Regions from separate parts of the Paenibacillus sp. FSL R10-2796 genome, predicted to be linked through region 2. Evidence: riboswitches for the same ligand, from Rfam matches in the RefSeq annotation. Region 2 holds a riboswitch; each other region holds the start of a gene.

Region 1 (5,141 bases), 250 kb from region 2:
TGGAGTTACTGGTAGAGGTTAGGTTTATATCCTGAGGGACAGTTGGCAATGTCCAATGTGGTGTTGCCAGTGACCATTCCCCTTTGAGATCACCACTGTTGGCTCGAACGCGATAAATATGTTCTGTTCCTGAATTAAGACTATCTGCAGAAAAATACGGTTCTGTTCCAATACTGGTAATATTGTTATCAAACTCTACTTCGTATCCATCCGCGTTAAAAAGAGTCGGCCATTGTATAGTAATACCTGTATCAACTGCACTAGCTACAGGTAAGGGAATAGCAAATGGTCTCAATGATATGGAAGGGACTACTTCTTTAATCTGTTTGTCACTTTCCCAGAGCAAACTGGCTTGAGGATTTCCCAAGTCATTGGCATATTCCATTCTGAGATCATATTTCATTCCTGCCTCAAGTTGAATTGTTCTCTGTGCAGAGTTATACCTAGCTGACCATTGATCAACAAGAAGTTGATCATTTACCCATAACTTAACTCCACCATTGGTATTAACAAAGAACGTATACTCTCCCGAATAATTAGGTTGTACCTGACCTGTCCAGCTCACGGAAAATCGTTTATCTGCAATACCAGGTACCCCCAAAACTGGTTGCCCCGACAAGAAGATGGATTCATCCAACTTTGTCACCTTCTGACCAGTAAAATCGCTCCCACTGAAGTACTCAGCTTTCAACCCCGAAACGGCATATTTCAAAAGAGTGTGCCCTTCCGTTCCATATCCAGTGTGAATGTTTGGCCTTTGATTTGTGATCAGATCACCACCTACCGCAAACAATCCTCCGGTTGTAATGTTTAAATGATTATTCACACTAATGCTGTCGCGGACGAACAGGTCACCTTTCTTCACTTTCAAATCAGCTACAAGATTATTGGATATAACCACTCCTATTGAAATCTCGTCTTCAATATTCATAATTACATTAGTATTAATATTCAAACTTCCAGGAACCAATACTCTCTTCGCTTCTATATTGAGCGTACCGCTGTTATAAGTTAAATCACCTGCGAAAAGTTCATTGTCTACATGAAAATCCAGATTATTATTCAATTGAAAAGCACCTTGCACCCATAGATTCCCATTTGACTCATCACTACTGCCGTTTAAGATATTTAAAGACAATGCAGCGTTGGCATTTAGCCCTCCCTTCAGGATTAAGGTTCCGTAGACAGTAATGTTCAAGAATTGATTGGTATTAATACCCTCTAATATTAAAATAACCGGCTTGTCCGGACTTCCAAAAGTAACACTCTTCTCTAAATTGAGATGTCCTGCTTTAATAATTGCTGGACTATGTAGGCTTGAAGTAACAGCTTGATGGATCGCAGTAACATCACTGCCACTAACAGTGAAAGCAGTTTGTTCATATTGTTGTATCCGTAGCTTGATATTGTCAGTCTGTTCGTTCATATATCTGGAGATCTCCCCTTGGAGTCCCTTCACTTTTATAAACGGAGGAGCATTATGTACATTGACCATCGTCCCTGACATCAATACCTTGTTCCCGGCTATCTTATTTTCTTCTGCTGGCAAAGCGATACGGGGTTGTGCAAGAGTAGGAGTGAACATGTTAACCATAGAAATTTCGATATTATTTAATGCCGTTTCTACATTAGGACTATTAATCTGACTCAAGCTTAGCTTTCCATCCCTTACAGTAACACTTTTCTTCAATGTAGAATGCTCTCCAGGGTCTAACGATAGACCATCCCAGAATATAGTGCCTTCCACATCCAGTGCATTCTTACTTCCATATACTGAATCACCCACAGTTACAGCTACTTCATAGATACCATTGTCTAATTGAATCTCCCACATCCCGTCAGGATGCATTAATGTCAATGTATCGAGAGTAGGATTTCCGTACGAGCTCTGACTCATATTAAACTTGTTCTGCAAGTCATCATAAGTAGCTCTTGTAACAGTGGAATTTGTATGATCTGTAGTCCAACCGTAGGCATAGTTGTTTTTAACACCGAATACTTCTCCGTAATCAGCGAGAAACCCCTCTGGAGTATGCGATTGCATAGGTTGAAATTGAATTTTAATTGTCTCTCCTTGCGCAAGGACTTTCATGTAACTCCCACCAAGAAAAGGAGCAAACAGCTGAATTAACAACAATAAACATAATAATTTACTTATTAATCTCTTTCTTTTTGTCATAATGTCCTCCGATTTAAGAATAAGTTCAAATGCTATCCATAAAAAAACACAAAAAAAAACCACTAGAAGAAGCGGCCCGGCTACCATTCGTTAGCATCCTTAGATGTTCGAATAAGGCCCGTGGCTTTGCGTCCCTGACTTTCGTGCAGGTTTGCCTTTTTAATTCAAATGGTTATTAAAGGAAATCGAAAACAGATTCAATACTCCACTTACAATGTATTCTCTGCTTGGTAATAATACCCTATAACTGAATCACTGGATATAGTCATTACTGTGAACTTTGTCGTTTTTCATCTAATTCTTTGTTATAACCTCCCTATCAACAACCAAATTTACTAATATATAGAAAAAATACGCCTCTTCATAATAATATCCTAGTACGAAATACCTAAGACAATTTCTGAAGAGGCGCATCAATTGATCACACCAAATCTGTATCTTCTATTGAACATAAGCCTGCATATACGTTCGCTTACCCTTTGCGTCCTTCAAATAAGGTCCTAAACCAGCAAAGCGGGAGTGATCCATATAAACACCAGTCATCCATCTGCCTTCTGTTAGGCCTCCGTTCCATTTGAGGACAAGGTCAGGGGCGGCTATCCATTCCTGATAAATCTGTATATTCTGATCTTTGTACTCTTTACAAGGCTTAGACTGCTCCAGAAGACGTAGATCATTAAGGTAAGTTGGCACGAAATAAGAGGATATCGTATGCAAATCATCTTCATCAAAAAAGGGCTCATCCCCTAAAAAGGGTTTGAATAATACGGTATTCTCGTACATGGACCAAATTAGGGCTTGTAGCACCATGCTTTGGCGAATGCCATTATGGAACTTATATTGTCGTTGATTACTCGCCACATTCACTTCTTGAAGAGGTTCCGTCGACTCCAGGCAATGCCGTTCACAGCCGATACATTTCCAGCCAGAAGGACTTTGAATCCATTTTTGAAAAATAGTCCCGCTATCATTGTTGCCTTTGTAGAGTGAAGAGATAATGCTGTAAGGCACGCCAATCCACGCATCCCATAAGGAATCTGGAAGATGGCTATGCAGCATGAACAACGTCTTGTCATAGATGAGCTGTACTTTGATCGAAGCGTTCTCCAGCTCAGCAACATCCTTTTTTCCATACGTTATTTCCCGGGAAAACAGGGTGGTCTTCATCTCCCTCGCCTCCTAATAGTTTTGCTATGCCTGTACTCCAGCTGAGTAGATTTGAGCAAAAACCAATATTGCAAGCGTTTCCATGCAAGGAACATACAACGTTTTTTCTATTATATTACAGATTTTTTCGATCTGTGCAAGGTTTTTATTTAAAAATTGAAAAGCCCTCCTCCGTTCTTCAGGAAAAAGGGCCACAACACGACTTTGATTTCTACTCTACCCAGCTCTCAGCCCAAGACTGAATCTGCTGCATAACAGGCTCCAGCGCACGGCCTTTGTCTGTTAGTTCATATTCAATACGCACAGGTGTTTCCGGGTATACATGTCTAACCAGAATACCCTCACCTTCCAAATCCTTCATCCGCTCGGACAGCATCTTATCGCTCATTGAAGGAATGAGGCCGGAAATATCTTTAAACCGCTTCGGTCCACTCATCAATGTCTGAATAATAAGTCCATTCCAACGTTTGCCTAAGAAAGAGAAGGCTGTCTCAAATCTGGGACACATCGAAATTTGATGTTCTTCCATTGTTCTCACCTCTCACTAGCGAAACTTACTATTAGTTAGTATATATAATATTAACACATTTCATCCCTGATGAACATCGTTTACTAAAAAAAGTTCATCTGACATTATCATTATATCCTCGTTGTCAATCCCCTGTATGTGCTCTAGATTCCCTTTTAGAGATCGCTTCTGTCACGATTTGCGCCAAGTCATCATTTCCGAATAAGGAGAGTACGCCCAGAACTGTGTCATCAGAAATATCCCCTGCTTCCTCCGCTGAAACCGTTAGGGCAAGCGCTTTTCGCAAGGCTTCATTCCCTTCTTGCTGTGGATAAGCCTGCAAATACAAACTGTGCGGGTCGAGTCCTTGATTCACGCACCACTGGGCGAATACAAGGATCATCATCTCTTCCTCACGCTTATAGCTTTCGATGATTTGTTCCTCCACTAATTTACGGTTGTCTTCCATAATTTACTCCTTTCTTAGAGACCTCATTCAGCAAGCTGAGCTGCCAATCTATGACTAGGCAGAACTGCTGAAGCAGCAATACTGCATAACTCTGGTGTATTTATATTGTTCAGGAAATGATCTACCACTCCACCAAAACCTCTTCTATCCAGCACCGTATCCCAGCTTCCAAAGCTCTGGGTCCGTGGCAAAGCATTTTTTTCATATAGGATGGCTTGGTCCAGATCTGCCACTTCCACCGAACGTCCATTACCGTGCAGCTCCAGCTTCTCCAAATCAACACCCGCCTCACGAAGCATGCTATACATCCCCACTGAGCCTTGCTCCCAACCCAGCATTCCAGATGCCTGCACAAGTCGCCCCTCTCCATTGGATTGAAGATTACTGCGAAGCAGCTCATACTGATCTCCACATAACCATAACAGCAGATCAAGCATATGAATCAAGTCGTCATGCACAGTCTCACGGCTGCTGCCTAACTGCAGCTTCGTGCGATGTTTAATCGCGTGGCAATGGCTAATGCCTCCGGCTTCCTCGAGCCAACTCTTGGCAGTGACATACATTGGGGCAAAACGCCGATTAAAGCCCACGCCTAGCAGCAGCCCTTTATTTTCTGCCAGTTCTGCCATCCTTCTGGATTCTTCCAGATCATAGGACAGCGGCTTATCTACATACACCGAAATCCCATGTTCGAGACATTTTGTTACTATATCATAATGGGTCGTCGTTGGGCTATGCACAAATACTGCATCCAGATCCCAAGACAACAGCTCGTCCAAATTTGTCGTACCTTTAGGAAAACGGTAGGCTTTAACAGC
Region 2 (5,141 bases):
AAATTCAGCCAAGTCAGGGAAGTGGTCTTTAATTGGAGCTAGTGCTTTTGCGCCATAGTCTCCTGATAGATTCGTGAAGTGGTTGAGACCACTGTTGATATTTTCCTTCATGGTTAGCCTCCTAGTTTAGGTTCAAAGTACGGTGTGCAGTCGGAGGGACTTCATCACGGTCTGTTAGTAGTTCAATAACGGCAACATGGTTTAGAGCTACCGCATCTTTAATTGCAGCTGTGAATTCATCCGCAGTCTCACATTTGTAGCCTTTAGCACCTAGAGATTCAGCGAATTTTACGGCGTCCATTGGTACTTCATATAGAGTTCCATCGATACGACCTGTGGTTTTCTCCATACCCTTAAGAGCCATATCTAGTTGCTTATTATTGACCACGATAAAGATGACAGGGATATCTTTGCAGACAGCGGTGTTAATCTCAGCGCCGAGCATCATGAAACAACCATCACCTGTAATGCAGAGGACAGTTTCTTCAGGAGCAGCAACTTTTGCACCAATAGCCATGCCGATCGAATTACCCATGCAAGCAAAATACGCATCAAAAACAAAGCTGCCCGGTTTCTTAACCTTGTACCATTTTGCAGCGTGGAATCCATGACTTCCATCATCAACGAAAATTGAATTATTATAAGGGATCAAATCACTTAAAGTGCTCATTACCGAAGCAAGGGAAAGATTCTTGAGGGTTGGAAGCTCTTCTGAATAATCCGCATCGGCCAAAGCCTCACGTTTGGTGATTGTGCTTGGGTCAATATGATTTAGGCAGTGCACCAAATTATCGCGCAGGTCCCCAGTGACCGGTATCGTTTTGGACAATAGTATTTTTCCGACAAAGGTTGGATCAATATCAAATTGAATTAAAGTTGCTGGATGATTCTCCCGTTTAAGATTACAGATGGTCATATCACTTAAACGTGATCCAAGCACTATAAATAAATCGCTTTTATTCAATAAATCGTCCCCGTGGGTCGAACCGCCAACGCCAATAGGACCATGATAGAGTGGGTGATCCCAGACTATAGCCCCTTTTCCACCAGGAGATGTTACTACAGGAATATTAAATGTTTCTGCGAGTTGAACAAGCTCTTTATGTGCTCCGGAGCGGTTAATTCCTTTACCCGCAATAATCAAAGGATTCTTAGCAGCTTGAATAGCATCGATGACTCTATCGATATTAGCTTGACTAATTAGAGACTCTCTTTCTGGGATTACTATATTGCATTCTTCCAATACTTCAGTTTGTACATCAAAAGGAATACAAAGATGAACAGGACCCCGTTTGGTCAGGGCCACAGAAATCGCATGATTAAAAATAGTACCAAAGTGATCCCCACGTTCAACCAATTTACTGAACAAGGTGGCAGGTCTGAACATATCAGCTAAATCAGCCAGAAAAGAGGTGGAGTCCTGACATTGAGGAATTCCAAGCTCTGTAATGGATTGGTGGCCGGTAATAAATAGGACAGGTAGGTTGTTAGCTTTCGCATGTGCTGCTGCTGTAAGCAGGTTAGTTCCCCCAGGACCCGAAGTACCAAATGCTACGCCTAGGTTACCCGTTTTCAGCGCATACCCTGCTGCTTCGAATCCGGAGCTTGCTTCATGTCTGCCGGGAATAAATTCAATACCGTAATCCACCATCTTTAGAACAATTGGACAAATGGATTTGCCAATGATCCCAAAAGAATGGGTGACTCCAAGGTTACGTAGTGCTTCCGCCATGTAATCTGCGACTGTCTTCAAAAGAAACACCTCACAAGTTTTTTGATATATATTAGTTATTAATCTACCGAATAGATACGATAGATCAATATACTCAAAAAGTAAAAACCTGTGCTCTATAGTAAGCACAGGTTGGTGGCATAAGGCGCCGCTAAGACTGAACAATAGTTCAGCCGTCCTGGTTCCTCTGCAACCTGGCAATCATGGCCTCAAACGAAAAAATGAGGCTGTAGATCCATGGTTTTGCGTCATCCTCTTTCGAGGATTTTGCCAATATTAATTTATAGTTGATAAGAATAATTTTACTTTACAATATATTCCTCATTAATTTTTGTCAACATAATCCGCTAAAAAAACTCGAAATTTGACGAAAGTCTTGTCCAAGAGATGAAGTTTTGCCTCGCGAAAAAAACTGCCACCTAAGACTCAGCTTAGGTGGCAGTTGATAGTTTTGAACTAGAATTTAAAGATATGAATGGTTTTTTGCAGATTAAATACGGCCTGGGTCATTTTTTCCGTTTCTTCTGCAACAGACTGCAGGGCATTAATCTGTTCATTCATAGCCGCCGATACCTCTTCCGTGCCAGCAGCAGTTTCTTCGGTGATAGCTGAGATATTCTCAATTGCACTGGAAATTTTCAAGGCACTTTCTAGCATAAGATCACTCTCCGCAGAGAATGAAGAGATTTGCTCGGTAATGTACTGCACGCTTTGTACAATTTGTGCGAAAATATGGGCAGATTGAGTGATCATTTCATTCTGAACCTGCACAACCTCTTCATTGATGGCAATATTATCGATGGCTTGTTTAATATCTGACTCAATGCTGCGGACCAAGCCGAATACTTCTTTTGTGGATGCCGTAGATTCTTCAGCAAGCTTGCGGACCTCTTGAGCTACAACGGCAAAACCCCGACCATGCTCTCCGGCACGAGCAGCTTCGATGGAGGCATTCAGTGACAGCAGGTTGGTCTGCTCAGCGATCTCTGTGATGGTCTTGGTGATCATCGTAATCCCGCGGGCATTTTGTGAGAGAGCTTCAATAGTATCAGCCACTTTTTGTGTAGCCTCTATGTTTTTACGCATGCCTTCAGCCTGTGTATCTACGGATTGGCGCCCTTGCTCAACAAGTTCTAAGGTATGTATTGAACGTCTGTTCATTTCTTTGGTGGAGTTCGTATAATTGGATACTTTGGTCTCAATGTCTTTAATGGATTCTGTCATATCAGCGATATCCGTAGATATTTCATTTGCACCAAGAGCGAGCTCAGTAGAAGAAGAGGCTACTTGTGCCATGACAATTTTCAGGTTCTGGTTCTTATCTTCGATTCCGCGGCTTGCATCCATAACTTGACGGGTGATCTGCGATGCATCGGTCAGAATCTTCTTGAGCTTATCAATCATTGTGTTAAAGGAGCGGCTTACGTCACCCATTGAGCCATTTTCGTCCGCTCTGCTAGTGAAATCGCCCTTCGAAATACTGTGAGATACATTAGCAATATCATCAAAAGATGATGTAAGCGTTCTCTCCACGAAGCGAGCAACAGGTAAAGTCAGACCTGCAAGAACAACTACTAGTATAATTCCTACGAGAAATTGACCTAGAATCATTAACGTAACTAAGACAGGAATAGCAAACAGTGCGGCAACGAGGTAACATCCGGCAACAATTCTTTGTTTTAACGGAAGTTTGTGCATCCAGCTCATTGGTAAAATGTCCCCCTTATTAAATTTTATGTAATGGTGTTATTATAGGGGATTTATAGGTCATTGGTCTATAGAGAAGTGTCATAAATCTTCTTTAAGTAGTAGATATTTAGAATTCATGTCAAAATTCCTCATATATTGTGGAAATTGTTTTAATAGCAGACTTTACCATCCCTACTAGTTCGATAGGAGCTAAAACAATAACTGAAGGAGAGAAAGAGAGTACGATACGACAGGCAGATTCTATAGCATTAAATTCGGCCTCCACGTTCATCCACCCAGTATTAGCAGAGGGTTCTACTAAAGTTATAGTTACATATCTTTCACGTTGTAATTCTTTAAGAATAGACTCATTCACCTTTAAGTTCACTACATATTTTGGCAGTGCTGCTTTAAAAGCTAAAGTCGATTGTTCCCAGTAGCTTTTTAAATCAAAAGCCTCAGGTCTGACAAATGATTCATAAGTTGCGTCAGCTTGTATTAATCTCGACACGCGAAAAGTCCGCATTTCACCCACGGTTCGTGCCACTACATACCAAACTCCACGTTTTGCGACTAACCCGAGAGGTTCAATGAAACGCTCCTTCATCTCGTCATTCCGTGGGTAAGTGATCTTCACTTTACGGTCTTCCCAAACAGCTTCCTGCAGGACAGATAGGAACGGATATGTCTCGTCGGAAGGGTGCCAGCTGGCACCATCTATATGAATGCGCTGGCTCAGGTAACTGGCTGGATTATTCGGCCTGGATGGGGAAGCAGCCTCCAGCTTAAGCACGGCAGAAGAGAAGTCGTTTTGTATACCCAGATCTTTTAAGATTGAGGAGTCTGCGGACAGCAGCAGAGTTGCAATCTCTGAGGGCTTCATACCCGTTAAGGAGGTCCGGTATCCTTCTGTGAGCATCCAACCCCCTTCACGTCCCCGTTCGGCAAGAATCGGTATTCCTGCTGTACATAAGGCTTCCATATCTCTAAACACAGTTCGTTCAGACACTTCTAAGGTCTGGGCTAGCTCACGGGACGTCATCTTTCCACGATTTTGCAGCAAAAGTAAGATGGATAACAAACGATCGGCTCTCATTAAGGGACACTCCTCCTCCTAATAAATGTTGGCTAGTTCTTAATTAATTATTATATTATATATGTCAGTTGATGTCATATTAAAGAATTATACTATATAAGGTAAGGATTAAATACAGAACATTTAGAGAAAAACAAGTGTAGAAAGGATTGAGAATATGACTTTAAAAGGAAGAGTAGCATTGGTCACCGGAGGCAGCAGAGGTGCTGGTAGAGGAATTGCATTGGAGCTGGCAAGGAAAGGTGCATTCGTTTATATTACGGGCAGAACGACAGAGGCTTCTGGCATAGAGCATAGCAAGCGGAGCATTGATAACGTACTTAGGGAAATAAAAGCGGAGGGAGGGTCCGGCAGCGCCATACGATGTGATCATACAAAAGATCAGGAGACAGAAGCGGTCATTCGCCAGATTGCTTCAGAGCAAGGAAAGCTTGATATTTTAGTCAATAATGTATGGGGCGGCAACGATTTACCTATTGAGCAGAAGTCTTTCTGGGAGCTTCCTACAGCGCATTGGGACAATATGTTTAATGCGGGTGTGAGGGCACAGTTGATAACAAACTATTATGCAATACCATTAATGCGTGAGGCAAAAGCTGGCGGTCTAATCATCCACACAACCTT
Region 3 (5,141 bases), 2.2 Mb from region 2:
AAGGGTGACCTTCCGCTCCCGATATAGCTTGGTTAGCTCTGTCCAGTATCCCGGATGTGCCAGCTCCAGCTGCCAATAGGCTCCGAGTTGTGCAAATAAGCCCTGCTGATTCATAACCACTTTATTTTCTTCGAGGACATATTTATAGATATCTGATTCATACGGTATACGATTATCTATCGAATTCGCTGCGACAGACATAAACATAGACACCATATTATTAGTTACTTCGCCATATTCCCGTTCACCCATAGCCAAGCGATGCCCAATTTCGTGATTCAGTCCCCAGCCCGGATAGGCTTTGTTAAAATCACCTAACATGGTTCCTACTGTTCCAAGTTGGATCCCTGTATGATCTCCCGCTGCATACATCGCACCATAAGGCTGCATCAAGCGAATATTCTCACGAATTAGCTTGGCATCATGAATCTCACTACTGCCATCCAAGCCATAGAAGGAAAAAATACTCTTCATCCAGGTGTCATACCCAGTTACGGTGTCCAGCGGGTTATTTCCTTGCGTAATATATTTGTTGTACGCCTCCGTCGCCGTTCCTGTGAAAATAACATGATCGCTGGACATTTCTACCACATCTATGAGTTTACGATCTTGAACATTTGGATGAGCCGCTTTATCTTCGTCCAGTCTTTGTTTGTATGTGATTAAGAAGGTTTTGAATTGTTCTGGATCCGTGGTCTTGGTCATAAAAGGAATCTTTTCTAAACCTTCGAAGCGGATCAATGGCGCTTTCCCTTGTTCCTCAGCTGTATATGGATTGACGATATAAACGGTGCCACCCTTAGTTACCTCATGAGCGTAAGCACTAGTCGTTGCAATTTCAGGTACAGTGATAGTGTTCTTGCCCGCACGCAATTGTACGCCCCTAGCCCAACTATTCCAAGCTCCCTCTTGTTGTGAAAAGATCAAAGAAGGCAATTTATCGCCCGAAGCAGCATCCACATAAACATTGATGGTCTCGCCAGGCATTGCCGCAAGTCCTGTAGGTTGGTTGTTCGTTCCGAAGCCTATTCCCAGGTTTTCCTGCGCATGCTTTTTCATATCTCCACGTTGTTCCGCCTCAATGATGGTGCCTTCGGTTTGAACTTCACCATTCACTAGCTTCTTAGCTAAATCCAAAGAATCTTTCAGGATTGGATAGAGCGGATGTACTTTTGCCGCTTCTTCTAATTCGTTGATTGCTTCGACGCTATTATAAGCAGGCACAACCGCACTCATCGTTCCATCTGTGAAAATGCCATTTACTGCTTCGCTTACTTTATCTTCTGTATAAAATCTAAATTCAGCCGCAAAAGGTCTGTTGATATTAGCTTTCGTGAACTTAAATTTTAATCTTTTAAACTTCGTAGGCTCGAATTTAAACTCCAGAAAATCATTGGTACTAACCGCGGTTCCGCTAGATACAAGTTGGAAGGTCTCTCCTTTACTCGTCTCTGATGCATAGATTTCAAAAGCCTCTGGGAATCCTTTGCGGTTATCTCTAGCTAAAAAAGCTACTCTGTCCAGCACCTCCGCTTGCGCTAGTTCAAACACAACTTCATTCGTGAAGCTTGCATCATTGTTTTTGTTCGTTTCCCAATGCGTAGTGGGCTGGTCATCCAGCATATATTCAGGCTTCGTACCTGGGTAGCTTCCGCCGTTCACCGTTACTTTTGATACGTTTGCATTCGGCATTCTATAAGCTTGGCTATAGGCATTTTCATAGGCTGTTCCATACCCTTTTAGCTTCGAAACCTTGGCTGCCGTTGCCTCTACCTGATGGTTCTCCAAAAGGATCTTTGCATTCTCTATCTCTTCTTTAAACTGCGCATACAGTGGATGTGCCTGCACTTCATTCTCTAAAGCTGTTAATTTCTCTGCCGTATCAAAAGCAGCACTAACTTGGCTCAAGGTATCATCTGTAAATAAATTTTTCATTTTAGCAGAGACACTATCCTCTTTATAAAAAGAAAACTCAGCCGCACTCGCCCAATCTTGGTTCGCTTTTTTGAAGACAAATTTAAGTTTCTTAAAAGCCGTAGGTGCGAACTGAATCTCCACTACATCACCGGTTGAGCCTGTATACTCTCCAGAAGACACGAGCGTAAAATCACCCCCATCGGTAGTGGAACCATAGATCTCAAATTCTTGAGCAAAACCTTTACCTTTCGCACCGGATTGCCTAGCCGCGTATACCATTCTATTTAATTCAGTGGACTCATTGAAAACAAACACAACCTCATTCGTAAACGTTGAACTATTCGGTTTGCCAGTCTCCCAATGCGTGCTCATATCCCCATCCATAGCCTTAGCTATAGGCGAGCCTGAGTAGTTGCCACCGTTATTTGTGATGGATTTAATATTTGCTGGATTCATTCTAAAAACCTCATTATAGGCATTTAGAGCATCCTTGCCGTACAGCTCAAACGGAATAACCGAAGCGTTGCTTAATAAGTTAACCTTACTTTGCGCCACTGTTTTTGTTACATTTACCTTGCTTACCTCACTTGCTAAAGCATAACCTGCCTCACTTGAAAAACTGGCCAATATGGCCGCCGATGTAGCGATCGCAATCATTTTCTTCATCTCTTCTTACCTCCAGATGTCATATGAATCTCTCCAGTGCCCAAAAATGGGCACAAAAAAAACTACCCCAAAAGAGTAGCTTGATTGCGTATAAAGTCGCCTAAAAATTAAGACTTAATTTTTATTAAACCTTAACAAGCATAAACGCCTTCGGCGTCCTTATAAGGACGGTAAGCGTTTAAGCGAGAAATATAAGATATTAAGTATAGTTTTATAACTTATACTTTCTTATATTTTAACAAAAAGCGTTACACACTCTTTGGCAGCTGGCTGACAATAGTTATGATAACCTTAGTCCCTTTAGCTTTGCGTCCCTACATTTCCATAGGTTTGCCTATGAAGTTTCGAATACATTCAAAGAGTAACATAAGCCTAGATCGGATCGCATGATTAATTGGTATGAAATGAATATAGGTAATTGCAATTAGTTTTTCTTATGTGATAGATATTATTTATCGACCATCCCGGAAGAGAAGGGCATCCTTTAGGACTGTAGGTCTACTTAACTACCCGATCCAAACAAACGCCGGAACCAATTCCACACATCGCCCGTGATGGGAATTAATCCGAAACCATGTTCGCCAACTGCGATTACACCATATGCCCATTGTCCGATAGCTATGGCACCCCCAGCGATCCTGCCTATCGCTATCGCACCAAACGCCGTATCCCCTATGGCGATGGCCCCCAACGCTTTTTCCGCGATTGCGATCGCTCCTACAGCCACGCCTGCAATCGCAATCGCTCCCACTGCGAAGCCAAGCCAGCTAAGTGCTATTGCTCCGATCGCTAACCACATTCCCAGTGATATTGCTCCTAAGGATAATACGCCCACGCTTATCGCACCTATGGAAATCAAGCCAACAGCTACATCTCCAATAGCGATTAATCCAACGGCTGTCTTCACACGGGGTTTACCTCCACGGCCATACGCTTGACCTGAGTATCGCCCTAGATTACTGCGTATACTGATGACCGGAAATGAGGGAGAAGGCCATTGATAATCAATCTCTCGTCCATCAAAGCCCCTAGAATCCGCCCAGCGCGTTACAAATTGATGCCATTTCATATCCATCCCGTCCCCCTTTTCAAATTACCTAAATTATACAACCCCGGGGGTTGGCTGTACTCAGACTCTGACCTGAAATTCATCTCATCCTCTGGACGGATATATACTCATTAGGATTACTGTTTGGGAATAGGATCAGGCTTTCCAAATAAATAGCCCTGAAACAACTGATAACCACTCTGCTTAAGCCATTCAAAGTCCTCTCTAAACTCCACACCTTCTGCTAAAGGAACGGATTGGATTTCTAAAGCTTTTTCTAAAAATTGCTTTGCTATTTTCTGTTTGTTCAGATCGCTGGACACACCCTGAACATATTTCATATCCAGCTTCATGTAATGGGGTTTAAGCTCCAATAACATCTCGATCGTGCTGAAGCCCTCACCAACATCATCTAAAGCGTATTCAAATCCCCGATCCTTGTAATATGTCAAAATAGCTTTCAAATGAGCGAGATCATCCACTTTCTCCGTCTCAACAACTTCAAAGACAAAAAGAGAAGGATCGACGCCTAATTGATTGGCCAGTTCAACGGTTGATCTTAAGCAGAACTCTGGAGCGTAGATCGACGTTGGGATAAAATTAATAAACGTTTTTTTATTTAAGGGTGCAGCATATTTTACAGCCGTCATTCTACATAACCGGTCTAAAGCATATAAACGCCCACGATTCCGTGCCGCCGCAAAAATCTCATTAGGATAGATAAGAGATCCGTCTTCTTTTTTAAATCTGGATAGGAGCTCGTATGCAAAAATCTCTTCCCTTACGTTCACAATCGGTTGGAAGTAGCAAGTAACAAGACCCTTAGTGATAACCTCATCAATCCACTCCATATCAAGTACAGTGGGTAATTCGGATAGAGGTCTCCATGTTTGGTCATCTATACGGAATTCAACCTGCTCCGACTCCATATGGTCATTACAGAAATCCAGAAAATCCCGCACCCCAGCCTCCTTAACTGTAATCACATTTTCTTCCACCTTATGTATCGTATTACTTCTACTCAAGTGATGAATAACCTCAGGTAAAACCCTAAGATTAAGCTCACCATGAGCCTTGATTTCAAAATTCAGATCTCTTACTACACAATGATTACAAGCCACATTCATAACCCCTTTAATAATCGATTCTCTGAATCCCGGAACGGCTCTTCTCAATCGAAATCCGTATACTCCAGTAAATACGCCGGGTCTAACACGGTGATCTGCTGATGTTGAATCTCAATAATCTTTTGCTCTTGCAGATCTTTAAGCACAAGGGTAGCCGTCTCCCTTAACGTTCCGATCATATCACGCGCTCTCGCATCATGAAATTTCATTTCATGTAATAACCGATTCAATAAAAATAAACGGTCCATTTGCAGCAGCATCAATTGCTCCTTAATCAACGGGTAATCGGCAAGCATCTGCTTAAAAGGCTCATGTTTAATCTCAAATAATACAGTATCATTCATAGCCACCGCAGCAGCACTGTTATATTGGAGGGATGGATC
Region 4 (5,141 bases), 3.2 Mb from region 2:
GCTACTGACGGAATCACTATTGTTTTCTCTTCCTCAGGGTACTTAGATGTTTCAGTTCCCCTGGTCTGCCTCTACACACCCTATGTATTCAGGTATGAGTAACTGCGAATTACCACAGCTGGGTTTCCCCATTCGGACACCCCCGGATCAAAGCTTGCTTACAGCTCCCCGAGGCAGTTTCGTTGTTCGCCACGTCCTTCGTCGGCTCCTGGCGCCTAGGCATCCTCCGTGTGCTCTTATTAGCTTAACCTTGATTCTTCCGCAGGAAAATATCATACGATGACATTCTCTTTGGAATCATCTCACTAATAACATTTACTTGTTTGCACAAGTTGCTAAAAGATGTTCTAAAACGCAAATTCGTTTCGGTATCCAGTTTTCAAGGATCAAGTCTTACTTGAGAGCTTAAACTCTCAAAACTGAGCAACGAGTGAGTAACAGGCCTAAACCTGAGTTTTGGAAGCTGAGCTTCCGATTTGAATGTCCTCATTGCAGAGAACGATTCTCCATAGAAAGGAGGTGATCCAGCCGCACCTTCCGATACGGCTACCTTGTTACGACTTCACCCCAATCATCTACCCCACCTTCGGCGGCTGGCTCCCTTGCGGGTTACCCCACCGACTTCGGGTGTTGTAAACTCTCGTGGTGTGACGGGCGGTGTGTACAAGACCCGGGAACGTATTCACCGCGGCATGCTGATCCGCGATTACTAGCAATTCCGACTTCATGCAGGCGAGTTGCAGCCTGCAATCCGAACTGAGACCGGCTTTGATGGGATTGGCTCCACCTCGCGGCTTCGCTTCCCGTTGTACCGGCCATTGTAGTACGTGTGTAGCCCAGGTCATAAGGGGCATGATGATTTGACGTCATCCCCACCTTCCTCCGGTTTGTCACCGGCAGTCACTCTAGAGTGCCCAACATTACTTGCTGGCAACTAAAGTTAAGGGTTGCGCTCGTTGCGGGACTTAACCCAACATCTCACGACACGAGCTGACGACAACCATGCACCACCTGTCTCCTCTGTCCCGAAGGCCGCCACTATCTCTAGTGGATTCAGAGGGATGTCAAGACCTGGTAAGGTTCTTCGCGTTGCTTCGAATTAAACCACATACTCCACTGCTTGTGCGGGTCCCCGTCAATTCCTTTGAGTTTCAGTCTTGCGACCGTACTCCCCAGGCGGAGTGCTTACTGTGTTAACTTCGGCACCAAGGGTATCGAAACCCCTAACACCTAGCACTCATCGTTTACGGCGTGGACTACCAGGGTATCTAATCCTGTTTGCTCCCCACGCTTTCGCGCCTCAGCGTCAGTTACAGCCCAGAAAGTCGCCTTCGCCACTGGTGTTCCTCCACATATCTACGCATTTCACCGCTACACGTGGAATTCCACTTTCCTCTTCTGTACTCAAGCCACCCAGTTTCCAGTGCGACCTCAGGTTGAGCCCAAGGTTTAAACACCAGACTTAAATAGCCGCCTGCGCGCGCTTTACGCCCAATAATTCCGGACAACGCTTGCCCCCTACGTATTACCGCGGCTGCTGGCACGTAGTTAGCCGGGGCTTTCTTCTCAGGTACCGTCACTCCGGTAGCAGTTACTCTACCGGACGTTCTTCCCTGGCAACAGAGCTTTACGATCCGAAAACCTTCATCACTCACGCGGCGTTGCTCCGTCAGGCTTTCGCCCATTGCGGAAGATTCCCTACTGCTGCCTCCCGTAGGAGTCTGGGCCGTGTCTCAGTCCCAGTGTGGCCGTTCACCCTCTCAGGTCGGCTACGCATCGTCGCCTTGGTGGGCCGTTACCCCACCAACTAGCTAATGCGCCGCAGGCCCATCCCTCAGTGACAGATTGCTCCGTCTTTCATTCTTCTCTCAGGAGAAAAAAGAAATTATCCGGTATTAGCTACCGTTTCCGGTAGTTATCCCAGTCTGAAGGGCAGGTTGCCTACGTGTTACTCACCCGTCCGCCGCTAAGTTACTTTGAAAGCAAGCTTTCAAAGTAACTCCGCTCGACTTGCATGTATTAGGCACGCCGCCAGCGTTCGTCCTGAGCCAGGATCAAACTCTCCAATTAGTATTGAAAAGAGCGATATGCTCATTTTGAAACATCTGACGAGAAAATTAATTCTCTAATTTTGGATTTCACTTACGTGATTTCCTACTCACTCGTTGTTCAGTTTTCAAAGATCAAGTTCTTGTTGGCGCCGTTTAATGTCTCAGCAGCAACTCTTATAATATATCATGTTGTCTTCAGAAATGCAAGCTTTATTTTTCGAAGCTTTTTATCAGCCTCGTCTGTATCGCCTGTACGCTGTCTAACAACGCTTACCTATAATACCCCAACTATTAATAGAAAAGCAACCCCTAATATAAAAATAAACAACTAGCTTAATAATTAAGCTAGTTGTTTATTTAATAGAGTTATGTTTCTAGCGACGAACTTAATAGTATTTTGCCGCAGTATATTTGCTTGAGGCTTTAATTAAATCGGTTTTCTTATCACTCTTTGCAAGTCCTGCATCCACTGTAGTATCAATGGTAACCCACTTCCCATTAAGCAACACTTCGTTCCAGGCATGATATTGCGTAACGTAGCTTGTATTCCCCATTACCAACTTAGCAGGAACATCTACACTCCGCAGCATTGCGGCAAAAAGAGAAGCGTAATCATAGCAAATCCCTTTTTTAGTAGTCAATGTCTTATCGATGCTTGGAATATAATCAGTAGTTACACTATTAGCAAGAGAGTAATCATATTGTACATTCGCAACTACATAGTTATAGATCGCTTTAACTTTCTCTTCGTCTGTTGTTTTGCCTTGTACTAATTGTTTAGCTTTGACAATCGCTTTATCAGAAGAACTCCATTTCACATTCTGTACGGAGCCCAAATATACGGAATTCGAGTCACTCATGGTTACGTCTACTACTTCGGAATATAACGCTTTGTATTTATTGCCGGTTGTATTCTCCAGAACAGAAACCTTATAAGTCCCATTTCCTTGTTGCAAAGGGAAGTCCTCAGCTTGTCCAGAAGCATACAAGTTATATGTATAGCTGCTGTTATCTTTGGTGATCATGAGTTTGATTCTTTTATCTTTCGGAATATCATAGTTAATACCAATAACACCTTGAGCCACTTTGGATGTAATCAACCAACTGGCATCTGCACTTGCAGCTTGAGCTGTACTTACCGGAACTGAAGTCATTAGGACGAACAACGCCACCAGCATAAAATAAACCTTTTTCACGGATAAAACTCCTTTCGGTAGCTGGCTGCCATCCTTTCGGGAAGGCCCTTTAGCTTTGCGTCCCTACCTTTCGATAGGTTTGCCGTTATCGTATAAGCTCTATCTGTTCTAGCTTTACTAGATATAATTGATAGAATCCATTTGAAACAAACAAAAAAAGCCTCTTCATTCGGTAGCTGGCTGCCATCCTTTTGGGAAAAGGCCCTTTAGCTTTGCGTCCCTACCTTTCGGAAGGTTTGCCGTTATCGTGTTTAGCTTTCATAGTATAATACTATCATATTTATAGTTGTGAACAAGACCTAATTTACTAGATTACCCATTATTTTATAAATATCTCCCGGTATTTGTGTTTTCTTGTCATTCACTATTCTCCTTTTGTTAATTTGGCATGAACAATCAGCCGATGCGTTGGATTCACTAGCGGATCACATGTAATCAGAGTAAGAATCTTATCCTTGTCATTCCCGTCAAGAACGGAGACATCACTCGGATCTACAACAGAAATATCGTATACCTCATAGTTAAACACCTGATCACTAGTCTTTACCGTGATAACATCCCCCACAACAACCTCATTCAATCTGTTAAACAAACGCCCCGTAGTTCTAGCCCGATGCGCCGCGATTGCAGCATTCCCGATCTCTCCAAGGGGTGCCGTTTCTTTCATATGGGCTGCAGCATGTTTCATATTAGCTTTTGTAGCCCCTTCTAATACAGGCAGCTTCAAATCAATCTTATCGATTTCAATTAGTGCGATTACTTTGCCACCGACTGCAATCTCCGGTTCAGGCTTTTCTGTCTCTTGGGGTTGGGGCTGTGCCTGGGCATCCAGAACCGATTCCTCTGCTAACAGCTGAGTAACTTCAGCATACCTGCTCTTCAGATCTGGCTGGGGAGTACTATCGGCAGTGCTTAGTTCAGCCGTTTCTAATAACTTCTCCTGCTGCCTGTCGTTGTACCACTCGTTAGCTGTCGGATATAACATGATAAGTATCCCAGCCAGTATGAGTAGATAGGAGAATTTACGCAATGTTATTCACCTCCGTATATTGTTTCTATGGTTATATACAAATCAAGCAGAAACAGCTACTTGCCTTTAAGCATAGCAACTCCTTCTGCCTGAAATTAATGTTTAAAATACCCATTTACGACTTCCAAAGAAATTGATGATCACCGTGATAAAGGTAACCAGCACCTTGGAGATCAAGACTTGAATACCTAGTTTGTCTGTCAACAGATGCATTAACAACAGTGATATTCCGAGCACTACCAGATTCAGCACGATAAACTTGACCAGCTGTACGCGGTCGAAGCCTTCTTTATTCCCCCGGTTGCGATCACGAAAGGTAACTTTTTTATTCAAAATAAAGCTATTCGCCGTGCCTGCACTATAGGAGATCACCTGCGCCAATGCGTATACCATCCCTAGTGAATTCAACAATGTGAAAATCACAAAATCAATAAGCGTATTGAGCAAACCTACGGCATTAAATTTGAGGAACTGTATGAATGCAGCGCGCAAGTTCTTATCTGACATCATTGTGGTCCTTCCGGCGGTCCAGTTGTTCTTCGTTCTGGTAGCCTTTAGTCTCACTAACAATATATAGCGGTCTATCTTTAGACTCGTCATAAATCCGTCCGATATACTCCCCAATCACACCCAACAGCATCAGAACGATACCGTTAAAGAGCAGATTAACGCCTACAATGGAAGCCCAGCCCGGAACCGTCCAGGAGGTAAAAAATATCTTTTGAAACAAGACGAAAAATAAATAGAGAAAGCTAGAGAATGAAAGGAAGAATCCAATATACGTAGCAATCTTAAGCGGCTTATGTGAAAAAGAGGTGATGCCATCTAACGCAAAACGAATCATTTTCTTCAGCGGATATTTGG

What was found. A riboswitch is a leader RNA that binds a small molecule or an ion and turns the genes downstream of it on or off. The one in region 2 is predicted to bind cyclic di-GMP.
Region 1: linked by a shared signal. The riboswitch ahead of NST58_RS23325 (PA14 domain-containing protein) and the one ahead of NST58_RS22330 (thiamine pyrophosphate-binding protein) in region 2 are both predicted to bind cyclic di-GMP.
Region 3: linked by a shared signal. The riboswitch ahead of NST58_RS31735 (NPCBM/NEW2 domain-containing protein) and the one ahead of NST58_RS22330 (thiamine pyrophosphate-binding protein) in region 2 are both predicted to bind cyclic di-GMP.
Region 4: linked by a shared signal. The riboswitch ahead of NST58_RS03670 (transglutaminase-like domain-containing protein) and the one ahead of NST58_RS22330 (thiamine pyrophosphate-binding protein) in region 2 are both predicted to bind cyclic di-GMP.

The regions. Positions count from the first base shown of each region.
Region 1 is NZ_CP150178.1:5,156,899-5,162,039, forward strand. It holds gene NST58_RS23325 (PA14 domain-containing protein) at 1-2,092, opposite strand, end outside; cyclic di-GMP riboswitch class I at 2,247-2,345, opposite strand; gene NST58_RS23330 (hypothetical protein) at 2,621-3,346, opposite strand; gene NST58_RS23335 (helix-turn-helix domain-containing protein) at 3,558-3,875, opposite strand; gene NST58_RS23340 (hypothetical protein) at 4,000-4,323, opposite strand; gene NST58_RS23345 (Gfo/Idh/MocA family oxidoreductase) at 4,347-5,141, opposite strand, start outside.
Region 2 is NZ_CP150178.1:4,911,199-4,916,339, reverse strand. It holds gene NST58_RS22335 (carboxymuconolactone decarboxylase family protein) at 1-111, opposite strand, end outside; gene NST58_RS22330 (thiamine pyrophosphate-binding protein) at 122-1,762, opposite strand; cyclic di-GMP riboswitch class I at 1,918-2,014, opposite strand; gene NST58_RS22325 (HAMP domain-containing methyl-accepting chemotaxis protein) at 2,189-3,439, opposite strand; gene NST58_RS22320 (YafY family protein) at 3,561-4,517, opposite strand; gene NST58_RS22315 (SDR family NAD(P)-dependent oxidoreductase) at 4,675-5,141, shown strand, end outside.
Region 3 is NZ_CP150178.1:7,116,236-7,121,376, forward strand. It holds gene NST58_RS31735 (NPCBM/NEW2 domain-containing protein) at 1-2,583, opposite strand, end outside; cyclic di-GMP riboswitch class I at 2,842-2,928, opposite strand; gene NST58_RS31740 (hypothetical protein) at 3,086-3,652, opposite strand; gene NST58_RS31745 (EAL domain-containing protein) at 3,769-4,806, opposite strand; gene NST58_RS31750 (helix-turn-helix domain-containing protein) at 4,803-5,141, opposite strand, start outside.
Region 4 is NZ_CP150178.1:791,954-797,094, reverse strand. It holds rRNA gene NST58_RS03680 (23S ribosomal RNA) at 1-250, opposite strand, end outside; rRNA gene NST58_RS03675 (16S ribosomal RNA) at 513-2,070, opposite strand; gene NST58_RS03670 (transglutaminase-like domain-containing protein) at 2,438-3,247, opposite strand; cyclic di-GMP riboswitch class I at 3,261-3,341, opposite strand; cyclic di-GMP riboswitch class I at 3,416-3,498, opposite strand; gene NST58_RS03665 (class D sortase) at 3,612-4,277, opposite strand; gene NST58_RS03660 (GtrA family protein) at 4,380-4,787, opposite strand; gene NST58_RS03655 (glycosyltransferase family 2 protein) at 4,774-5,141, opposite strand, start outside.